Regions from separate parts of the Kitasatospora sp. NPDC001175 genome, predicted to be linked through region 4. Evidence: riboswitches for the same ligand, from Rfam matches in the RefSeq annotation. Region 4 holds a riboswitch; each other region holds the start of a gene.
The links. Region 4 has a riboswitch for cyclic di-AMP ahead of ACWDAK_RS36770 (C40 family peptidase). Riboswitches for the same ligand answer to the same signal wherever they lie in the genome.
Positions count from the first base shown of each region.

Region 1 (4,426 bases), on a different contig from region 4:
ACTTCGGCGTGATGCCCGGCCTTCCGATGCTCGACCGGCTCGCCGAGATCCTCTCCGCCGAGTACCAGGCCCACTCGGTGGCCGGTCCCGGCGAGCGCACCGTGATCGACGTGGTACCGGCCTCGCTCGGCGGTGACGGCGGCGGCTGGCGGGTCCGCTACGTCCCCTTCAACGGCGGCGGTGTCGTTCCCTCCGATCTCGTCGGCCGCAGTGAGCGGCGCCGGATCGCGGTCACCCTGGGCACGGTGCTCACCGAGTACGCCGGTGTCAACCCGATCGCCTGGCTCACCGAGCAGGCCGCCGAGGTCGACGCGGACTTCCTGCTCGCCGTCGGCAGCGCCGACCTGAGCCCGCTGGGCACCCTGCCCGACAACATCCGTCCGCTCCCGTGGACGCCGCTGGCCGAGCTCCTCGACGTCAGCGACGCCGTGATCCACCACGGCGGTTCCGGGACCATGCTCACCGCCGCCGTCGCCGGCGTGCCGCAGCTGATCCTGCCGCAGGGCGCCGACCACTTCATCAACGTGGACGCCGCCGTGGCCAAGGGGTACGGGCTGCGTTCGGACAGCGACTCGGTGGACGCCACGCTGCTCACCCGGCTGCTCGACGACAAGACCCTGCGCGACGCGGCTGCCGCCCTGCAGGACGAGATCGACGAACTGCCGTCGCCGGCAGCCCTGGTCGGCGACTTCGAGCGGCTGTACCGCGAGACCCGCTGAGCACCGCCCGATCCGTCACGTCCGCCGAGGGGCGCGGGAACCAGCATGACCGCACATCTCCGAGGTGCGTGGTCGCCCACGCTGGTCCGCGCGCCGCTCAGCGGTGTTCCTGCACCCGACAGTGGGCTCGGCGAACTCCTCGGTCAGCGGCGAGGCACGCGTCCCGCACCAGGCGAGGCGGACCTGGTGCGGGGCGACACCGGTGATCGGGAGGTGCACGATCTCGGGGCGCGGGCGGGCGGGCGCGGTCGAACGGCGGCCCCGGTACAGCAGCGGCACACCCAACTCCGCTCCCCGCTCTGAGTGTCCATGCGGAGCCGGCCCCGGGCTCGTGGGCAGCAGCAGAGCCGGAGTCCAGTGGAAGGCTGAACGAATGTCGTGATTTTTGTGTGATGCACCGGATGCGGGCTTGTTATCCAGGTGATGATCCCTCTAATCTCCCTGCAGTTCGCCGTTGCGGACTCCCGGACGCAGTACGCCGAGTCCTGCCCATTCGCGCTCCGGGACATCGAGCACACCCTGGGCAGGAGCGGGGGAACCAGGTCAGTCGCCGTCCCCCACGGCTTGGGGTGAAGCCGCGTACCCACGCGGCCGGGCCACCTCCCGGTCCGAACCCGACAGCTCACCTCGTAGGCGTACGGAGAGGAATGTTCCGTGGTCTTTTCCGGCTCTGGCCGCCACCGCCGTCCCACCCAGGCCGACCGCGCCATCGCCGCCGCCGGCGTGGCGAGCGTGGGTCTGGCGCTCCCGCTGCTCACCGCTTCCGGGGCACACGCCGCGCCCGTCAAGACCTGGGACGCCGTGGCCCAGTGCGAAACCGGCGGCAACTGGAGCGCTGACGACGGCCAGGGCCACTACGGCGGCCTCGGTCTGACGCAGCGCGCCTGGGTCTCGCACGGTGGCGACAAGTACGCCGCCGAGCCCGACCACGCCACCAGGAGCCAGCAGATAGCCGTGGCCGAGCGGGTCCTCGAAGACTCCGGCACCGGCCTCTGGCCCAACTGCGCCGCGCAGGCCGGTCTGACCGATCAGGGCGGCAAGGGCGGCCGGCACGATGACGGTGACAAGGGCCGTCAGAACGATGACGGCGACAAGGCCGGTACCGCGCCCGGTTCGCAGGCTTCGGCCACGCCCACGCCGGCCCCCGCGCCTGACGCCCCGGCGGCCGCCCCCACTCCGAGCGTGCCTTCCGCCGACACCACTCCGCCCGGCACCCCAGCTCCGACCTTCCCCGGCCGCGCGGGCTACGACCCGGCCGCCGGCGTGTACTGGTACCAGGACAACGGCGTCTGGCACTGGACCGTCCAGCACGACATCTACATCAAGCACATGGACAGCGCGGCGGCCACCGCCCAGCCGAGCGCCGGCACCGACACCACCTCGCCGAGCCCGGCGGCTCCGGGCACCTCGCAGCCGGCGCAGCCGGGCGTCCCGACGACGGGGGCCACCCCCTCGATGCCGGCGACCGGCACCCCCGCCCCCGGCTCCGCGACCGGTACCCCGCAGCTTCCGGGCACACCCACCGCGGGTTCCGGCGCCGCCGCCGCGCCCGTGACGCCGGCCTCCCCCGCCGCGCCCGCCCAGCCGTCGGCCCCCTCGACTGCGAACACCCCGGCCGCCCCGCAGACCTACACCGTCGAGCGTGGCGACACCCTCTCCGCTATCGCCGAGTCGCACAAGCTCACCGGATGGCAGCACCTCTACGAGGAGAACAAGGCGCTCATCGGCGCCAACCCCGATCTGATCCTCCCCGGCCAGTCGCTGCACCTGCAGCAGCACTGACCCCCCGGAGCGCCCCGCACCGGAGTTGACGGCTCAGGACGTCGGCTCCACTGCGGGGCGCTCCGGTCGTCCGGGTCGGCGGGCTGCCCGAAGGAGGCACCCGATCCGGCCGATGAGGTCACTCTCCAACTCATCGCCGGTGGACGGACTCGCCGTCCTCGGGATAGCGCCGAGCGCTGGTGGCACCCTGTGCTGATGACGCCCGTGGCCGTCCGGCGCGGCCGTCTCACCGGCCGAGCCGCCACCAGGGCACCGCTCGCCTGCAGCCACCACTCCCCGCACGGGAGTTGCTCGTCCCGGCGGCCCCCGGCCTGCGGAGGCTCGGCCCCGCTCAGTCCCACCAGAACATCCAGTGGCGGCGGCTCCATGCGCCCTACTCCGCGTACTCGCGTATCGCTCCGTGCCCCTGCCGGATGTTGTCCGGGCAGAAGGCGAAGTGCTCGGCGGCGACGGCGAGCGCGTCCTCGATCATGCGCGGCGGTGCGGCGACGGAGACGATTCCCTGGTCGAAGCGGAGGGCGATCAGCCGTGTGCCGAAGCGATCCTCCAGAAATCGGCATTCCGCTACCAAGGCAGACCACGCTCCAGCCTCGAATGGTCACTTAACGTGATAGCTTGATCACGCTTGGGCTGGGCGATGGCCGGGCTTCGGGCCGGCCTACTGCTGGGCTGACGGTAAGTCAGGTCTGTGGCGCCGATGTAGGACCGATGGGCGGCACACCGCCCCTGCCGGCAATCCAGATCGGCAACCGGTCGTGAAGTGGGAAGCCCGACCCGCGGGGGTTGGAGCCGTCCGGCTTCAGCCGGAGGAGGATGTCAAGGGAGTGGATACGAGCATGGGACAGCTGGATGAGAAGGTAGCGCTGGTGACCGGTGGCTCGACCGGGATCGGTCTGGCCATCGCCCGGCGGTTCGCTGCCGAAGGCGCCACCGTCTACCTCACCGGACGGCGCAAGGCCACCCTGGACGCGGCCGTGCAGGTCGTCGGCGAACGGGGCATCGGCATCCAGAGTGATGTGTCGAATCTGGACGATCTCGACCGGCTCTTCGCAACGATCGAGGAGCGAAGGGGACGGCTGGACGTCGTCGTCGCCAATGCGGGATTCGCTGAGATCGCCCGACTGGGGGAGATCACCGAAGAGCACTACGACAAGACGTTCGACATCAACGTCAAGGGGGCGATCTTCACCGTCCAGAAGGCACTGCCCCTGATGCCGGACGGCGCCTCGGTGATCGTGCTCTCCTCCACCAACGCCTCGATGGGCATCGAGGGGATGACCACCTACAGCGCCACCAAAGCCGCCAACCGCAACTTCGCGCGCACCTGGGCCGCCGAGCTCGCCGGCCGCGGCATCCGGGTCAACGCCCTCAGTCCCGGCCCGATCGAGACCCCCGGCATCCGCGGCCTCTCGGCGCAGGGTGACCGGCAACTGGCGGACTCCCTCGCGGCCATGCTTCCGCTCGGTCGGATCGGACGTCCCGAGGAAGTCGCCGCTGCAGCCGTCTTCCTTGCCTCGGACCAGAGTTCCTTCACCACCGGAGCAGAGCTCTTCGTCGACGGCGGCCTCAACCAGGTCTGATCGCCGTCGAGTTGTGGGCAGGTGCGGTCCATGACGAGCGCTACGCCCTGATCGCTCGGCTCTGAACCGCCGCCTCCGCGCGGCCGCCTGACGCAGGAGGCCATCCTGGTTGGCCTTGCCGCCCGGCGTCCGTGCCGCGACGGGTGGAGGGTTCAGAACAACTGGAGGGCTCAGGACGGTTGGAGGGCTCAGGTCTCGAAGCCGATGTGCACGTGGTCGTGGTGGGTGGCGTCACTGAAGAACTGGTTCGGCGTCGATCCACCGGAGAGTTGGCGGGGGCCACCCACGTTGTACGAGCCGGCGGCCGCGGCCGCGCGCATGAAACCGTCCACCAGGGCGTGCGGG
Region 1 is NZ_JBSFJU010000015.1:53,729-58,154, forward strand. Features, by position in the region: gene ACWDAK_RS13870 (nucleotide disphospho-sugar-binding domain-containing protein) at 1-719, shown strand, start outside; cyclic di-AMP (ydaO/yuaA leader) riboswitch at 1,225-1,369, shown strand; gene ACWDAK_RS13875 (transglycosylase family protein) at 1,374-2,501, shown strand; gene ACWDAK_RS13880 (DUF4253 domain-containing protein) at 2,875-3,072, opposite strand; gene ACWDAK_RS13885 (SDR family NAD(P)-dependent oxidoreductase) at 3,338-4,081, shown strand; gene ACWDAK_RS13890 (diacylglycerol kinase catalytic domain-containing protein) at 4,270-4,426, opposite strand, start outside.
Region 1: linked by a shared signal. The riboswitch ahead of ACWDAK_RS13875 (transglycosylase family protein) and the one ahead of ACWDAK_RS36770 (C40 family peptidase) in region 4 are both predicted to bind cyclic di-AMP.

Region 2 (4,426 bases), on a different contig from region 4:
CGTGCCACCGTGGTGACTGCGGGCACGAGGACCTCCGCCGAGACTCGGGCCAGGCCACTGACCATCCGTTGGCTCAGGTCAATCTAGCGTCGCAGGTCCGGATCCCGGTGAATGCCGCGTCGGCGCGAGGGGCGTCCCTTCGGTCGGGGCGCGGCTACCGAGATTGTCCGCAGCGCACCGGGCTTCAGCCCGGAGAGCGCGTCAATGGCCGTCGCTCTCCCCGTACGGCTCCTGGGCGCGGGCGGGGACCGGCCGCAGCGAGCGCAGGCCGCGGGCGATCGCGAAGGCGCGCCGCGCGGTGTCCGCCAGTCCGCTGCCGAGGGGTGGCCGTACGGCCGCGGCCGGGCGGTGCTGCTCCGGGATGGGACCGGTACCGGGACGGGTGGTCCGCGTGGTCTGCGTCATGCCGCCCTCCTCCTCGTGATCGTGCCTCGGGGCCGCCTGCTCCGCGGCCCACGCCCCCGGCGGCGCGATGCGGGCCGCCCGGACGGTACCTACCCAGGCCCACCCCCGGTGCGACCGGCGGTATGCGACAGTTCGGTCTCGAATCCCCGGGTCCGCACCGGTACGTGCGCGGCGTCCATCCGGATCGGCCCTGCCACGGTACGCGACCCGCTGCGGGCTCCCCCCGGCAGGCCCCCGCCGCTGAACCGCCGCACGGCTCCGCCCCGTTGGGCCACCCTGTGCCCTGGGCACGGTCGGCGTCAAGCCGCCGCCCTCCCTGAAGCCGCCTTCAGGCGGGCCAGGCCCGCAGCCCCTCGGTCAGCACCCGGATCAGCCGCTCCCGGGTCACCGCCAGGTCCTCGGCCAGCTGGAAGGCCCCGCCGGCACAGAGCGAGGCGAAGCCGTGGGCCATCGAGCGCACGGTGCGCGCCGCGTGGATCGCCTCCGAGTCCTCCAGGCCGTATCCGCGCAGCACCGCCAGGATCACCCCGACCAGCCGGCCGGCCGCGTACTGCAGGTCCTCGTCCTCCTGGGGCGCTTGCGGCAGCGCGGCGTACCGGCGCGGGTGGCGGCCCGCGTAGTCCAGGTAGGCCGCCAGCAGGGCCTCGACCGCCTCGTCCTGGCTGCGCCCCAGCACCGCCGCAGCCAGCTGCTCGGCCAGTTCCTCGGTGACCCGGACGGCGATCAGCCGGCGCAGTTCGGCCAGGCCGCCGCTGACGTGCTTGTACAGGGACGGGGTGGCGACGCCCGCGCGGGCGGCCACGGCGGCCAGGGTGAGGGCCTCGGGGCCCTCCTCGTCGATCAGTTCGAGGGCGTGGCCCACGACGGCGGCGGGGGTGAGTCCGACCCTGGGCATCAGGCGACCTCGTGCAGGAAGGGGAGCAGGGCGTCGGCGGTGGCTCCGGGGAACTCCGCCTGCGGGTAGTGTCCGGCACCGTCGATCATCACCTTACGGCCCTTCAGCGCGGCGGCCTGCCGGTCGGCGAGCGCGGCCGGGTCGGGAAAGTCGACGTCCTTGCTGCCCATGATCACCAACGCCGGGCAGCGGACCGCCGCCGCCGACCCGGCGGCCACGGAGTCGCCGCCCAGCTGGCCCCGGGTGGCGTTCTTCCGGCCGGGGGCGCACAGCGCGGCGACCAGACCGGCCCGGTAGGCCCCGAAGTCGGCGGGCCGGCGCGAGGGGTAGTAGTACCGCTGGGCGGCGCCCCAGCTTCCGGGGAAGGCCAGCACCAGCGGGCCGAGCGCCTTCATCAGCGCCCGCCCGAAGGCGTTCGGCGAGTGCTCCAGGAAGGCGTCGATCAGGGCGATCCCGGCAACCCGCTCGGGAGCGGTTCCGGCCGCCTTGACCACGGTGGCGCCGGTGTAGGAGTTGCCGACCAGGACGGCCCGCGCGATGCCCAGGTGGTCCAGCAGGGCGAACACGTCGTGCGCGACGGCGTCGGGCGAGTAGTCGTCCCAGGCGATCGAGGACTCGCCGAAGCCGCGCAGATCCATGGTGATCACCCGGTGGCCGGCCGCGACGAGCAGCGGCCGCAGGTACCGGTACGAGGCGCGGGAGTCGAGCATGCCGGGCAGCAGCACCACGGGGGCGCCGCCGGCGGTGGTGCCGCTGTCGTCGAACGCGATCCGGCCGCCGGGGACGTCGAGGAACCGGGTGTCGGGGTGCTGGGTGCCGGGCATGGTGAGCCTCCGCCGTTGTGTGGCTGCTTCCTGTAGCCCAAAAGCTATGGCTAATAGCTTTAGCCGTCAAGGGGTCTGCGGTGACTGCACTCGCGGACTCCGGTGGGGTGCTCGCCGCCCGGGGTCTTCCGGGCGTCGGTGCTCCGGGGTCGTGCGATACGGTGCGGCTGACCGCAGAACCCGAACCTGAGGGGCTGTCATGCCGTTCATCAACGTCAAGCAGCTGGCCGGCCGCACCGAGGAGCAGAAGGCCGAGATCGCCCGCGAGCTCACCGAGGCGTACGCCCGGGCGACCGGCGTGCAGCCGGAGAGCATCTGGGTGGCGATCGAGGAGGTGCCGCGCGAGAACTGGGCGATCGCCGGTGCGACCTTCGCCGAGCGGGACCGCCGGGCCCAGGGCTGATCCCCCTGGTGGATAACGGGCTGTCATGGGGCGAGCTGGTCAATAGTCACAAATCGCCCATTGCGCCTCAGGAGCCAAGGACTTCACTAGGCGTGCAGCTTGGAATCATGGCCTTCTCGGATTAACGTTTGATAACGCAGCGCGGTCGGCAACGCCGTACCCGAACGGCACCGTGCTGTCGCCCAATCCCCAAGATCTGCCCCGTGGGTGGGTCCGGGAGCCGGGGAACCACGTTCCTGGGGTGAATCGGGTGGGCCCGCCCACTCGTAGGAGACCTTCCTGCTCCGAACCCGTCAGCTAACCCGGTCGGCGCGAAGGAAGGAAAGGAGCGCGCCCGGTGGCGTCCTTGTCGCACAGCCCTGCCAACCTCGGGGTCGGCAGCGTCGGGGTCGGCACCCAGCTGCTCGACCTTCCGCCGGAACCGGCCGCCGACGCCGACGGTGCGGCCCGGCACCGGATGCCCCGCCAGTCGCGCAGCGGCTCGCTGCTCGGCGTGACCGCGATGGCCGCCGGACTCGGCGCCACCGGTTTCGCCACCGCAGGACCGGCCGCCGCGGCCACCGCCACCCAGCCGCCCGCTCCCGCGCCGGCGTTCTCCGTCCCCGACACGGCCTCGGACCACGTCCTGGCCGCCGACCCCGGACTCACCCTCACCGCCCGGATCCAGCAGCAGGCCGACGGAGAGCGCACCAGCACGGAGGAGGCCGCCCGGCTGGCCGCCGCCCAGGAGGCCGAGGCCAAGCGGGCCGTCCAGCAGGCCGAGGCCCAGGCCGCCGGGGAACGCGCCCGGCTCGGCACCCTCCGGCCGCCGGTCGACGGCTACACGCTCGCGACGCGGTTCGACCAGGCCGGTTCGCACTGGTCCCAGCCGCACACCGGCCTGGACTTCGCCGCTCGCACCGGCGCCCCGGTCACCGCCGTCGGCGCGGGCACCGTCACCGCGGCCGGCTGGTCCGGCGCGTACGGCTACCGGGTGGTCCAGACCCTGCCCGACGGCACCGAGATCTGGTACTGCCACCTCTCCGCCATCTCCGCCGTGTCCGGACAGGTCACCGCGGGCACCCAGCTCGGCCGGGTCGGCGCGACCGGGCACTCCCGCGGCGTCCTGCCGTCGGGCGTGCCCCTCGGCCCCCACGTCCACCTGGAGGTCCGCCCCGCCGGGGGCGCCCCGGTCGACCCGCTGGCCTGGTTCCACTCCCACGGCCTCCAGCCGTAACGGCCCTCGGCCGCCGGGCGCGCCCCGGCGGCCGGCCCGGCCGGGCCCGGTACACCCTGGTGCAGGGGCGCGGTGCGGCGGGTCGCCGGGCGTACGGCGGCCGGCCGGTCAGGCGTCCGTGCCCGCCAGGTACTCCTCGATCTCCGCCGTCTCCGGCTCGGGCGCCAGGTCCGCGAACTCCGCCACCAGCAGCTCGGGCAGCCCCGGTACCGTCCACTCCCCGCACAGCCGCAGCGCCTCCGCCGCCACCGCCGCCTCGAAGTCCTCGAAGTCACCGGCGAGTTCGTCGGGCATTGGCAGGCCCAGCGCGTTCCGCCCGGCCAGATTGCGGTAGCTGCGCCGCATCAGCCGGTTCTCCAGCAGCAGCCGCGCCCCGTCGGTGGCCATCCCCACCGAGAGCACTCGCGCCCGGTTCCAGCCCTCGTCCCCCTGCACCGGCTCCATCGGCCCCAGCTCCTCCAGCCAGACGAAGCACGCGATCCGCTGGTCCTCCGTCAGTGCGCGGAACTCCTCCAGCCAGGCCCGTACGGCCGCCGCGTCGCTGACGTCCACGCCGTCCGCGCGCAGCAGCAGCGTGTACAGCCGGGGCCAGGTCAGCAGGTGCGGTCGGCGCAGCAGGTCGCAGAGCAGCTCGCCCTGCCACTCGGCCTCCGCGTGCAGCCTGGCGTGCCGCTTGGCGTTCA
Region 2 is NZ_JBSFJU010000026.1:24,144-28,569, reverse strand. Features, by position in the region: gene ACWDAK_RS20085 (PP2C family protein-serine/threonine phosphatase) at 1-26, opposite strand, end outside; gene ACWDAK_RS20080 (hypothetical protein) at 202-405, opposite strand; gene ACWDAK_RS20075 (TetR/AcrR family transcriptional regulator) at 734-1,300, opposite strand; gene ACWDAK_RS20070 (alpha/beta fold hydrolase) at 1,300-2,124, opposite strand; gene ACWDAK_RS20065 (tautomerase family protein) at 2,324-2,527, shown strand; cyclic di-AMP (ydaO/yuaA leader) riboswitch at 2,697-2,853, shown strand; gene ACWDAK_RS20060 (M23 family metallopeptidase) at 2,865-3,743, shown strand; gene ACWDAK_RS20055 (hypothetical protein) at 3,852-4,426, opposite strand, start outside.
Region 2: linked by a shared signal. The riboswitch ahead of ACWDAK_RS20060 (M23 family metallopeptidase) and the one ahead of ACWDAK_RS36770 (C40 family peptidase) in region 4 are both predicted to bind cyclic di-AMP.

Region 3 (4,426 bases), on a different contig from region 4:
TCAAGGAGGCGGCCGAGGGCCCGCTGCTGGGGATCTACGATGGTGCCAAGTTCGAGGGCGTGCGGGGCCGGCTGAACCGGGGTGATCTGCTGATGCTCTGCACCGACGGCATGGTCGAGGTGCCGGGGCGCGATCTCTCCGAGGGCATGGACCGGTTGATGGGGGAGGCCGATCGGCTGGTCGCCGGGGCGCTGCTGCAGAGTGGCAGCCGGGGCGCGGCGGTCCGGCTGATCGAGACGGTGGCCAAGGACGTCAACGACGACCGGGCGGTACTGCTGCTGTGGCGCGGATGAGGCGCCGGGCCGGCCGGGCGGAGCCCGTCGGCGACGGTTGATTCGACCATCGGACAGGTGTGTCAAGTCCGGCGGCCGATCTTCGGCCAATCCTGGCGGGGCGTCCGCACGGTGCCGTCGGACAGGCCGCGGCGCTCGGTCACCGCTGACCGGGCCGGTGGACGAGCCCCTGCCGACAGCTCGTCAGCGACCTTGGGCTATCGTCTCGGTCGGCGGAAATTCGTCTCACATGCCAGGAACTTCCAGCCGGGCTTCCGGCTACGCCTTTACGCAGTCGGCACGAACGACCACACTGAGTCGGTGGGTGGGACTGGTCGGTACCGGTAGTCGGGGGATGGGGGGCGTTGCATGCGGCTCTCGGTCGGCGCCGCACGGCCTGTGCCCCGCCAGACAGGCCGGGCTCCGGCGTCGCCACAGGGTTTCCGGGTGAAACCCCGCAACGAAGTAAGGAAGTGAGTCCGGGTGGTGCTCTCCGTCTCCGCACTGGTGCTGTTCGGTGCCCTCGTCTTCATCTTCATCCGCAACAAGCAGCTGAAGACCAGTCACGCCATCATCTCGGCCCTGTTCGGCTTCATGCTCAGTGCGTCCACGGCGGCGGAGCCGATCAAGAACTTCCTCACCTCGGTGGCCAACAGCTTGAAGTCCTTCTCCGGCTGACCTACCGTCGGGCGGACCGTAGCACGTGCCTGACCCGGGCCAGCAGGCCGGGCCGGGCCACCGGCAGCGCGACCGGCACCGGTGCCGGGGCGGGGCGTGCGGGTTCGGGGTGCAGGCCGCCCTCGGGGACCAGCAGGATGAACAGGCGGGCCCAGCAGAAGCGTTCACCGCGCGGCCAGTCCAGCGCGTGCAGTGCGGCCGAGGCGGCCTCCGAGACCTCGCCGTTCACCCGGACCTCGGCGATGTCGTCGCCGGACCGCCCGCCGAGGAAGAGCTTCACTCCGGTCAGCCGCCCGGCGGTGAGCTCGGGCCGGAGCGCCTCGGCGATGGCGGTCAGCGGCTGGTGGTCGGCCAGCCAGTCGGCCAGGCGCTCGTTGCCGAAGCCGAAGACGGCCGCCGGGCCCTGGATGGCGTGCCAGTCGGCCAGTTCGGCGGGCTGGTAGTGGTCGCCGTGCTCGCCCCGGTGCTCCAGCAGCTCCACCACGGTGGAGGCGGTGGTGGTGGCCCACATCTTCACGGCGTTGTCGAGCTTCTCCTCCTCGGTCTTGCCGAGTCCCGCCGCGCAGTCCCAGACCACGGGGGCGTCCGCACGCCCGAGGTCGAGGACGAAGCCGAGGTCCACATGGCCGCTGCCGCCGTCGCCGGGGTGCTCGCGGACGGCCACCGCCGTGGTCCCCGGGCCGCGGACCACCTCGTCGTCCACCGTGAACTCCACGCCGAACTGCGCCATTTCGCGGACCACGCTGCGCTGGATGACGGCCATACGGTCCTGCGGGCGCACGGGCTGGCTCCTAGCTCGAATAGATGATCGTTAAGGCGGATGCGAGCGAGGGTATCGGCCTCGGGCCCCGGCGGGAAACGGACCGTCAGTTACGCCGCGTGCGGATGGGGTGACGCAGCTCACCGGAGATTCCTCCGTTCATGCCGGAGGGTACTCGGTTCGCCGCAGAGCGTGCGATTCATAACGTTCTGTACGGATTCGTCCCGCCGGCCATGACCGTCCTGACTGCGCAGGGCAGTCCGCCCCGGCCGGAGAGTGACTTCGAGTCCGCGCGTCTTTATGTGTTTCTTATGCCCGGATGGGACGAGCTTGCTCCGTGTACGTCGGATCGGCTTTTCTTCAGCCAGCCCGGTCACCGTCCGGGTCGGTCCGCCGGGTGGAACGCCGAGTCCTGCCGCCGCCCGGAGGCCGCACTTCACGCAGTGCACGGCAGGAGCGGGGGAACCACAGGCAGGTCGCCGCGCCCGAAGATCCGGGCCGGCTGGGGGTGAAGCCGCTTCCAGGCGGCCGGGCTGCTCCCGGTCCGAACCCGACAGCTCACCCCGCAGGCGTCGGAGAGGACTCCCCCCATGTCCGCGCAGGACGCCCGCTGTTCCCGGCTGCCCCGATTCGCCCGCCGCGCGCTCGTCGTCGCCGCGGCCGGCACCGCCGTGGCGCTGCCCGCCACCACGGTCGCCGCCCAGGCGGCCCCGGCCTACACCGCCCCGGTGGCCAACCCCCGCCTCGGCACCCCGTACCACGCGGCCGGGTCCGCGTGGGCCAGCGGCTACCACACCGGCGTGGACTTCCTGGTCTCCACCGGCACCCCGGTGAAGGCGGTCACCAGCGGCACCGTGGTCACCACCGGCTGGGGCGGCTCGTACGGAAACCAGGTCGTCATCAGGCACACCGACGGCCGGTACTCCGAGTACGCCCACCTCTCGGTGATCACCGTCCGGGTCGGCCAGTCCGTGGGCGCCGGCCAGCAGATCGGCCGCTCCGGCGCCACCGGCAACGTCACCGGTCCGCACCTGCACTTCGAGGTCCGCACCGGCCCGGCCTACGGCTCCGACATCAACCCGGTGGGCTACCTGGTCAGCCACGGCGTCCGGCTCTGACGCGCCTTCGGTCCGCTCCCTCCCCGGCCCTGGCCGGGGACCGGACCGGTCGTCGCAGGGACATCGCGGCGGCATCCCGAAAACGACTTCGGCCCCGGGCTGACGGTGGAACCGTCGGCCCGGGGCCGAAGTGTCTGGAGCGGGTGACGAGAATCGAACTCGCGTGACCAGTTTGGAAGACTGGGGCTCTACCATTGAGCTACACCCGCATACCGCATGTGAGCATGCGGCGCCCCCGGAGACTTGTCGGTCACGAGGACGGGGTCAGCCTACCTGGTTCGGTCGGTTGCTTGCACACTGCTTCCGGTTCCGGGCATGTCCGGCGGGCTCTCGATATAGCAGCGAGCGCGGCCCGACCGACGTGTACGCTTCCTCTCGGCACCACGGGGTGTGGCGCAGTTTGGTAGCGCGTCCGCTTTGGGAGCGGAAGGTCGTCGGTTCGAATCCGGTCACCCCGACAGTGCGGCAGGGTCTCGTCAGCGGACGGGGCCCTGTTGGCTTTTCCGACGGCCACTCAGTCGAAGCCGCCGTCGTCGACTTCGAGTTGACGGCATGTCGGGCCCGGGGCCGTCTTGCGCGCCGCCGAATCGTGCGCCGCCGAGGCGGCGCCCGATCGGGCGGCGGCGCGCTGATCGCGGGCGGGCCTGGCGTCCGCCTTTCGTGGTACCGGTAGGATGGGCCGCTGGCCGGTAGTCCCTGTGCATACGCCCAGGTCGACCGCCTGAGGGCGAGGAGTCACGCTCACCGTCCACCATGTACGGGAGATGCAGCCCCAACCGCCCATCGCCCGTCTCGCCCGCGCCGGATGAGCCGGACGGGCGGAGACAACCTGACCGCAAGCCCTTAGGAGACCCAACCGTGAAGAGCGCCGTCGAGACTCTGAACCCGACCCGGGTTCGACTCACCGTCGAGGTGCCCTTCGAGGAGCTCAAGCCCAGCCTCGACGCGGCGTACAAGAAGATCAACCAGCAGGTCACGGTTCCGGGCTTCCGTAAGGGCAAGATCCCGGCCCGCGTCATCGACCAGCGCTTCGGCCGCGCCGCCGTGCTGGAGGAGGCTGTCAACGACGCCCTGCCGCGCTTCTACACGCAGGCCGTCGACGAGGGCAAGATCGAGGTCCTCGGCCAGCCCGAGATCACCGACATCGAGGGTGTCGAGCGGATCGCCGACGGTGGCGATCTGAAGTTCACCGCCGAGGTCGACATCCGCCCGGAGATCACCCTGCCGGACTTCTCCACCATCGAGGTCGAGGTCGACCCGATCGTGGTCGAGGACGCCGACGTCGAGAAGTCCCTGGAGCAGCTGCGCGAGCGCTTCTCCTCGGTCAAGGACGTCGAGCGCGCCGCCGCCGAGGGCGACGTCGTGATCGTCGACCTGGAGGCCAAGGTCGACGGTGAGGTTCCGGAGGACGGCACCGCCTCGGACGTCAGCTACGAGATCGGCTCCGGCCGCCTGCTGGACGGCATCGACGAGGCCGTCGTGGGCCTGTCCGCCGGTGAGTCCAAGACCTTCGCCACCGAGCTCAAGGGCGGCACCCAGGCCGGCAAGAGCTCCGACGTCACCGTCACCGTGAAGACCGTTCAGGAGAAGGAGCTCCC
Region 3 is NZ_JBSFJU010000005.1:40,843-45,268, forward strand. Features, by position in the region: gene ACWDAK_RS05535 (PP2C family protein-serine/threonine phosphatase) at 1-293, shown strand, start outside; gene ACWDAK_RS05540 (hypothetical protein) at 756-950, shown strand; gene ACWDAK_RS05545 (DUF6348 family protein) at 952-1,731, opposite strand; cyclic di-AMP (ydaO/yuaA leader) riboswitch at 2,140-2,295, shown strand; partial or broken gene ACWDAK_RS05550 (M23 family metallopeptidase) at 2,430-2,828, shown strand; tRNA gene ACWDAK_RS05555 (tRNA-Gly) at 2,964-3,037, opposite strand; tRNA gene ACWDAK_RS05560 (tRNA-Pro) at 3,213-3,286, shown strand; gene tig (trigger factor) at 3,687-4,426, shown strand, end outside.
Region 3: linked by a shared signal. The riboswitch ahead of ACWDAK_RS05550 (M23 family metallopeptidase) and the one ahead of ACWDAK_RS36770 (C40 family peptidase) in region 4 are both predicted to bind cyclic di-AMP.

Region 4 (4,426 bases):
CTATGCCCTGGTAGTCGGAGGCGGAGACGCCCAGCAGCTGGGCGAACTGCTCCTCGCTCTGCGGGGTCTCCACCAGCAGCCGCCCCGCCCAGCCGTCGCCCCAGACCTCCTCGACCGCCGGTACCGCCTGGTCCACGACCTCGGCGGTCCTGGCCAGGTCGGCGCTCCCCAGCAGGCCCAGCACCAGGCAGTGGCTGCCGTGCGCCACCCGGACGGTGCCCAGGTCCCAGAGCGCGGCGGCCCCGGTCGGCTCGTCCTTGGCCAGCAGCCAGCCGCCGTCACCGCGGACGAGCTCCAGGGTGCGGCCCAGCAGCGCCGGGTGGTCGTCCACACCGCGCAGCCGGTAGCCGAGATCGGCCGCCACGGTGATCCGGTCGGCGTCCCGGGGCTCGGTGAAGTCGGTCATCCGGTAGAAGAGGTCGGCGAACGGGAGGTCGCGGCAGCGGGCCAGCACCTCCTGCTGCACATCCCTGGCCTCCGGGGCCACGTCCGCGAGCAGCCCGGCCGGGTCCGAACCGAGCAGCGCCTTGGCCCGCCGGGACAGCAGGGCCTCGATCCGCGGCCGGACGGGCGGGCCCGCGGCAGCGACCCCCTCGGCGGTACCGGCCGACGAGCGCGCCCCGGCCCCGGACAGCTGTACGAGGCCACCGGCCGCCAGCAGCAGCGCGCCGCGCCGGGACAGCAAGGGCCGACCTGCCCCGGTCGGCCGGGGCAGGTCGGTGACCAGCGGTTCGTGGTCCGTGTTCAGACCCGCACCACCCCGGCCACCGGCATCGCGTTCACGCTCTCGTAGCGGACCCTGGCCCCCGGGTGGGGCGCGTGCACGACCACCCCGCCGCCGGCGTACATGCCGACGTGGTGCATGTCCCTGAAAAAGATCACCAGGTCTCCCGGTCGTGCCTCGCTCAGGCTCACTCGCCGCCCCGCGTACATCTGCGCCTGCGAGGTGCGCGGCAGGGTCACTCCGGCCTGCCGCCAGCTCCAGTACATCAGACCCGAGCAGTCGAAGGCATACGGGCCCGCCGATCCGTACACGTAGGGCGAGCCGATCCGGGAGGTGGCGGCGGCCAGCGCGGCGGCGGCACGGTCGGAGGGGGCGGGCAGGTCGCCGAGGTCGAGCCGGTCGGTGCCGCGGGTGGCGCGCTGCTCCGCCTCCTTGGCGTCCTCCAGGGCCATCCCGGCCCGCTCCGCCGCTCCGAGGGTGTTGAGCAGCCGCTGGGCCTGGTCGAGCCGCTGCTGGATCTGCTGCTTGCTCTCCGCCAGGGTACGGCGGGCCTCCTCCAGCTCGGCGAGCTTGGCGCTGGTCTCGGCACGGCGCTGGTCGAGCCTGAGCTGCCGGTCGATCACCTGCCGGACGGTGGCGCTCTGCCGCTCGGCGGCCTGGTTGAGGCTGCGGGCCCGGGCGAGGTACCCGGCGGGATCGGTGTCCAGCATCAGTGCGACGGCCGGGTCGATGCCGCCGGCCCGGTACTGGGCGGCGGCCACCGCATTGAGATCGCCGCGAAGCCGGTTCAGCTCGTCCTGCGCGGCGGCGACCTGGCCCTGCAGGCCGTCGGCCTCGCTCTGCAGACGCTTCTGGTACTCCTGGGCGGCGTTGAACCGCTCCGCCGCCCGGTCGGCCTCCTCGTACAGCTGGTCGACCTGAGCCCTGACCTCCTGCTTGGACGGCGGCTCCCCCGGTGCGCCCGGGGCCGCCTGGGCCGGCCCGCCGAGCGTCATGCCGAGTGCAGTGGTGGCCGCTGCCGTGAGCGCCAGGGCGCGGGCCAGCCGCTGCGTGCCCTGCAGGGGGGAACGGCGGTGCATCGACATCGGGGCGGCTGCTCCATTCGTCCTCGGCTAACGTCCGGGGGCAGACGTTAGCGAGTCCGGAGGATCTAGTCCAAACCCTTGCAACACCGAATATTTGACCACTAATCGGACATTAGCTCGACGAGTCCGGGAACGCCGCAGGCCCGGCCCCTCGGAGACGGGGCCGGGCCTGCGGACGGAACCGCGAAGAGGTCAGACGCGGATGATGGCCGCGATCGGCAGAACGGTGGCCGGCATGTACTTGACGTTCTCGCCGGTACGCGGGGCGTGGACGACCTGGCCGTCGCCCGCGTACATGCCGACGTGGTGCATGTCGTTGTAGAAGATGACCAGGTCACCGGGCTGGGCCCTGGAGATGTCGGTGCCGATGTTGGTGCCGGCCGACGCCTGCTCCTGCGAGGTGCGCGGGATCGAGACGCCGGCCTGCGCGTAGGACCACTCCATCAGACCCGAGCAGTCGAAGGAGCTCGGACCCTCGGCACCCCACTGGTAGGGCTTGCCGATCTGGCTCTCGGCATAGGCGAGCGCGCGGGCGGCGTACGAGCCCGACGCCGGCACGTGGACCGTGCCGCCACCGCCACCGCCACCGCCGGTGCTGGTGCCACCGCCACCGCTGCCGCCGAGGTCGGTGCGGTTCTGGTCACGGGAGGCGCGGGCGGCGGCGTCCGCGGCGGCCTGGGCCTGAGCCAGCTGCTCGCGCTGCTGCTGGGTCAGCGAGTCGAGCAGCTCCCGGGCCTTCGCCAGCTTCGCCTGGACGTCGTCCTTCTGGGCCTTGAGGTCCTGGGTGGTGGCGTCCAGCTCGCCCAGTTTCTGCTGGGCCTCGGCCTTCTGCTGGTCCAGCTTCTCCTGGTCGGCCTTGAGCAGCTTCAGCGCGTCGGCCTGGGAGGCGCCGAGCTGGTTGAGCGAGTCGGCCTGGCTGAGGAAGGAGTCCGGGCTGCTGGAGAGCATCAGCTGCACGGTCGGGGATATACCGCCGTTGCGGTACTGCTCGGCGGCGACGGCGCCGAGCTCGCCCTGAACGGTGCTCACCTGCTGCTGCTGGCGCGCCACCTGGTCCTGCAGGTCGTTGACCTGCTTCTGCAGTTCCTGCTGCTTCTCGTTGGCCGCGTCGTACTTCTCGCTGGCGACCTCGGCCTGGTCGTTGAGCTGATCGACCTGGGTCTTGACTTCATCCAGGGTCGGCTTCGGGTCGGCGTGCGCACCGACCTGGGAGGAGATGGCCACCGCGGTCGCGGCTGTCGCCGTCATGATCGACACGCGGACACGGCTTGCGGGCTTGGGGCGACGATGGGACGCCACGAAGGCGGACTCCTTCTTCCTACGTCCGCCTACCGGGTGAGCTGACGGGTTCGGGCTGGAAGACATGCCCTACGACGCCTCACCGGCCCGCGTCCCCGACGGCCGGCCGGCCTGGCGCCGATTCACCCCGAGGAACGTGGTTCCCCGGCTCCGATCCGCAGCAACCCCAACAGGGGCTTCCCCGTGGGCAGTTGAACTGCCCCTACTGCCTCTCGGACTCGGCGGTAACCACCGCCGCCACCCTGGCTGGGTGATCGACTGTGCGGTGGTTCAGGTCCTGACCCTAGTAACGAAACCGTGATCCGTTCAAATCCTTGTCAGAAAAAATTCTGAGTCAATGCCAAGTTCATTTGTGAACCGACCGTGCGTGACAGCTCGGATACCGACGGCTGACAGCCTTTCACGAAAACGGCCCGCCGAAGCGCCCTGCGTCGCAGGACGAATTCGGCGGGCCGGGAAGCCGGACTCGCGGTGGCGTCAGACCCGGCGGATGGTGACGATCGCCATCGCGTCCGCCTTCATCGTCCGCACCACGTCACCGGTGTGCGGGGCGTGCACCACCATGCCGTTGCCGATGTACATCCCGACATGGCCCCCGCCTTCGTAGATGACCAGGTCACCCGGCTGCGCCTGGGCCAGCGAGGGCACCCGGGCACCGACCCCCATCTGCTCCTCCGAGGTACGCGGCAGCGAGACACCCGCCCGTGCGTACGACCACTGCATCAGACCCGAGCAGTCGAAGGTGCTCGGCCCCGCCGAGCCCCACTGGTAGTCATGCCCGCGCATGCTCAGCGCCGCGGACACCGCGACACCGGCGTAGCCGCCCGCGCTCGGCAGGTCGCCGAGGTCGGCCCGGGCGTCGCCGCGCGAGGCGCGGTCGGCCGCCTCGACGGCGGCCCGCTCCTGCGCGGTGAGCGAGTTCAGCAGGCTCTTGGCCTCCTGCAGCTTCTGCTGCACCTGGGCCTTGGCGTCGTTCAGCTCCTGGGTGTTGCGGTCCAGCTCGGCGAGGACGGCGGCCGCCTCCTGCTTCTGCTGGTCCAGCCGGGCCTGCTGCGCCTTCAGCGCCTTCAGGATGTCGGCCTCGGTCTGGTTGATCTGCTGGGCGCTGGACGCCTGCTCCAGGTAGCCGTCCGGGTTGGACGAGAGCATCAGGGTCACGGACGGGTCGATGCCGCCCGAGCGGTACTGGTCGCCGGCCACCGCCGACAGGCTGGTCTGCAGCTGCGTCAGCTGCTCCTGGCCGCGGGCGACCTGGTCCTGGAGCTGGTCGGCCTGCTTGCGCAGCTGGTCGGCCCGCTCCTGGGCGCCGTCGTACTTC
Region 4 is NZ_JBSFJU010000094.1:3,422-7,847, forward strand. Features, by position in the region: gene ACWDAK_RS36760 (hypothetical protein) at 1-685, opposite strand, end outside; gene ACWDAK_RS36765 (C40 family peptidase) at 745-1,809, opposite strand; gene ACWDAK_RS36770 (C40 family peptidase) at 2,002-3,057, opposite strand; cyclic di-AMP (ydaO/yuaA leader) riboswitch at 3,119-3,281, opposite strand; gene ACWDAK_RS36775 (C40 family peptidase) at 3,586-4,426, opposite strand, start outside.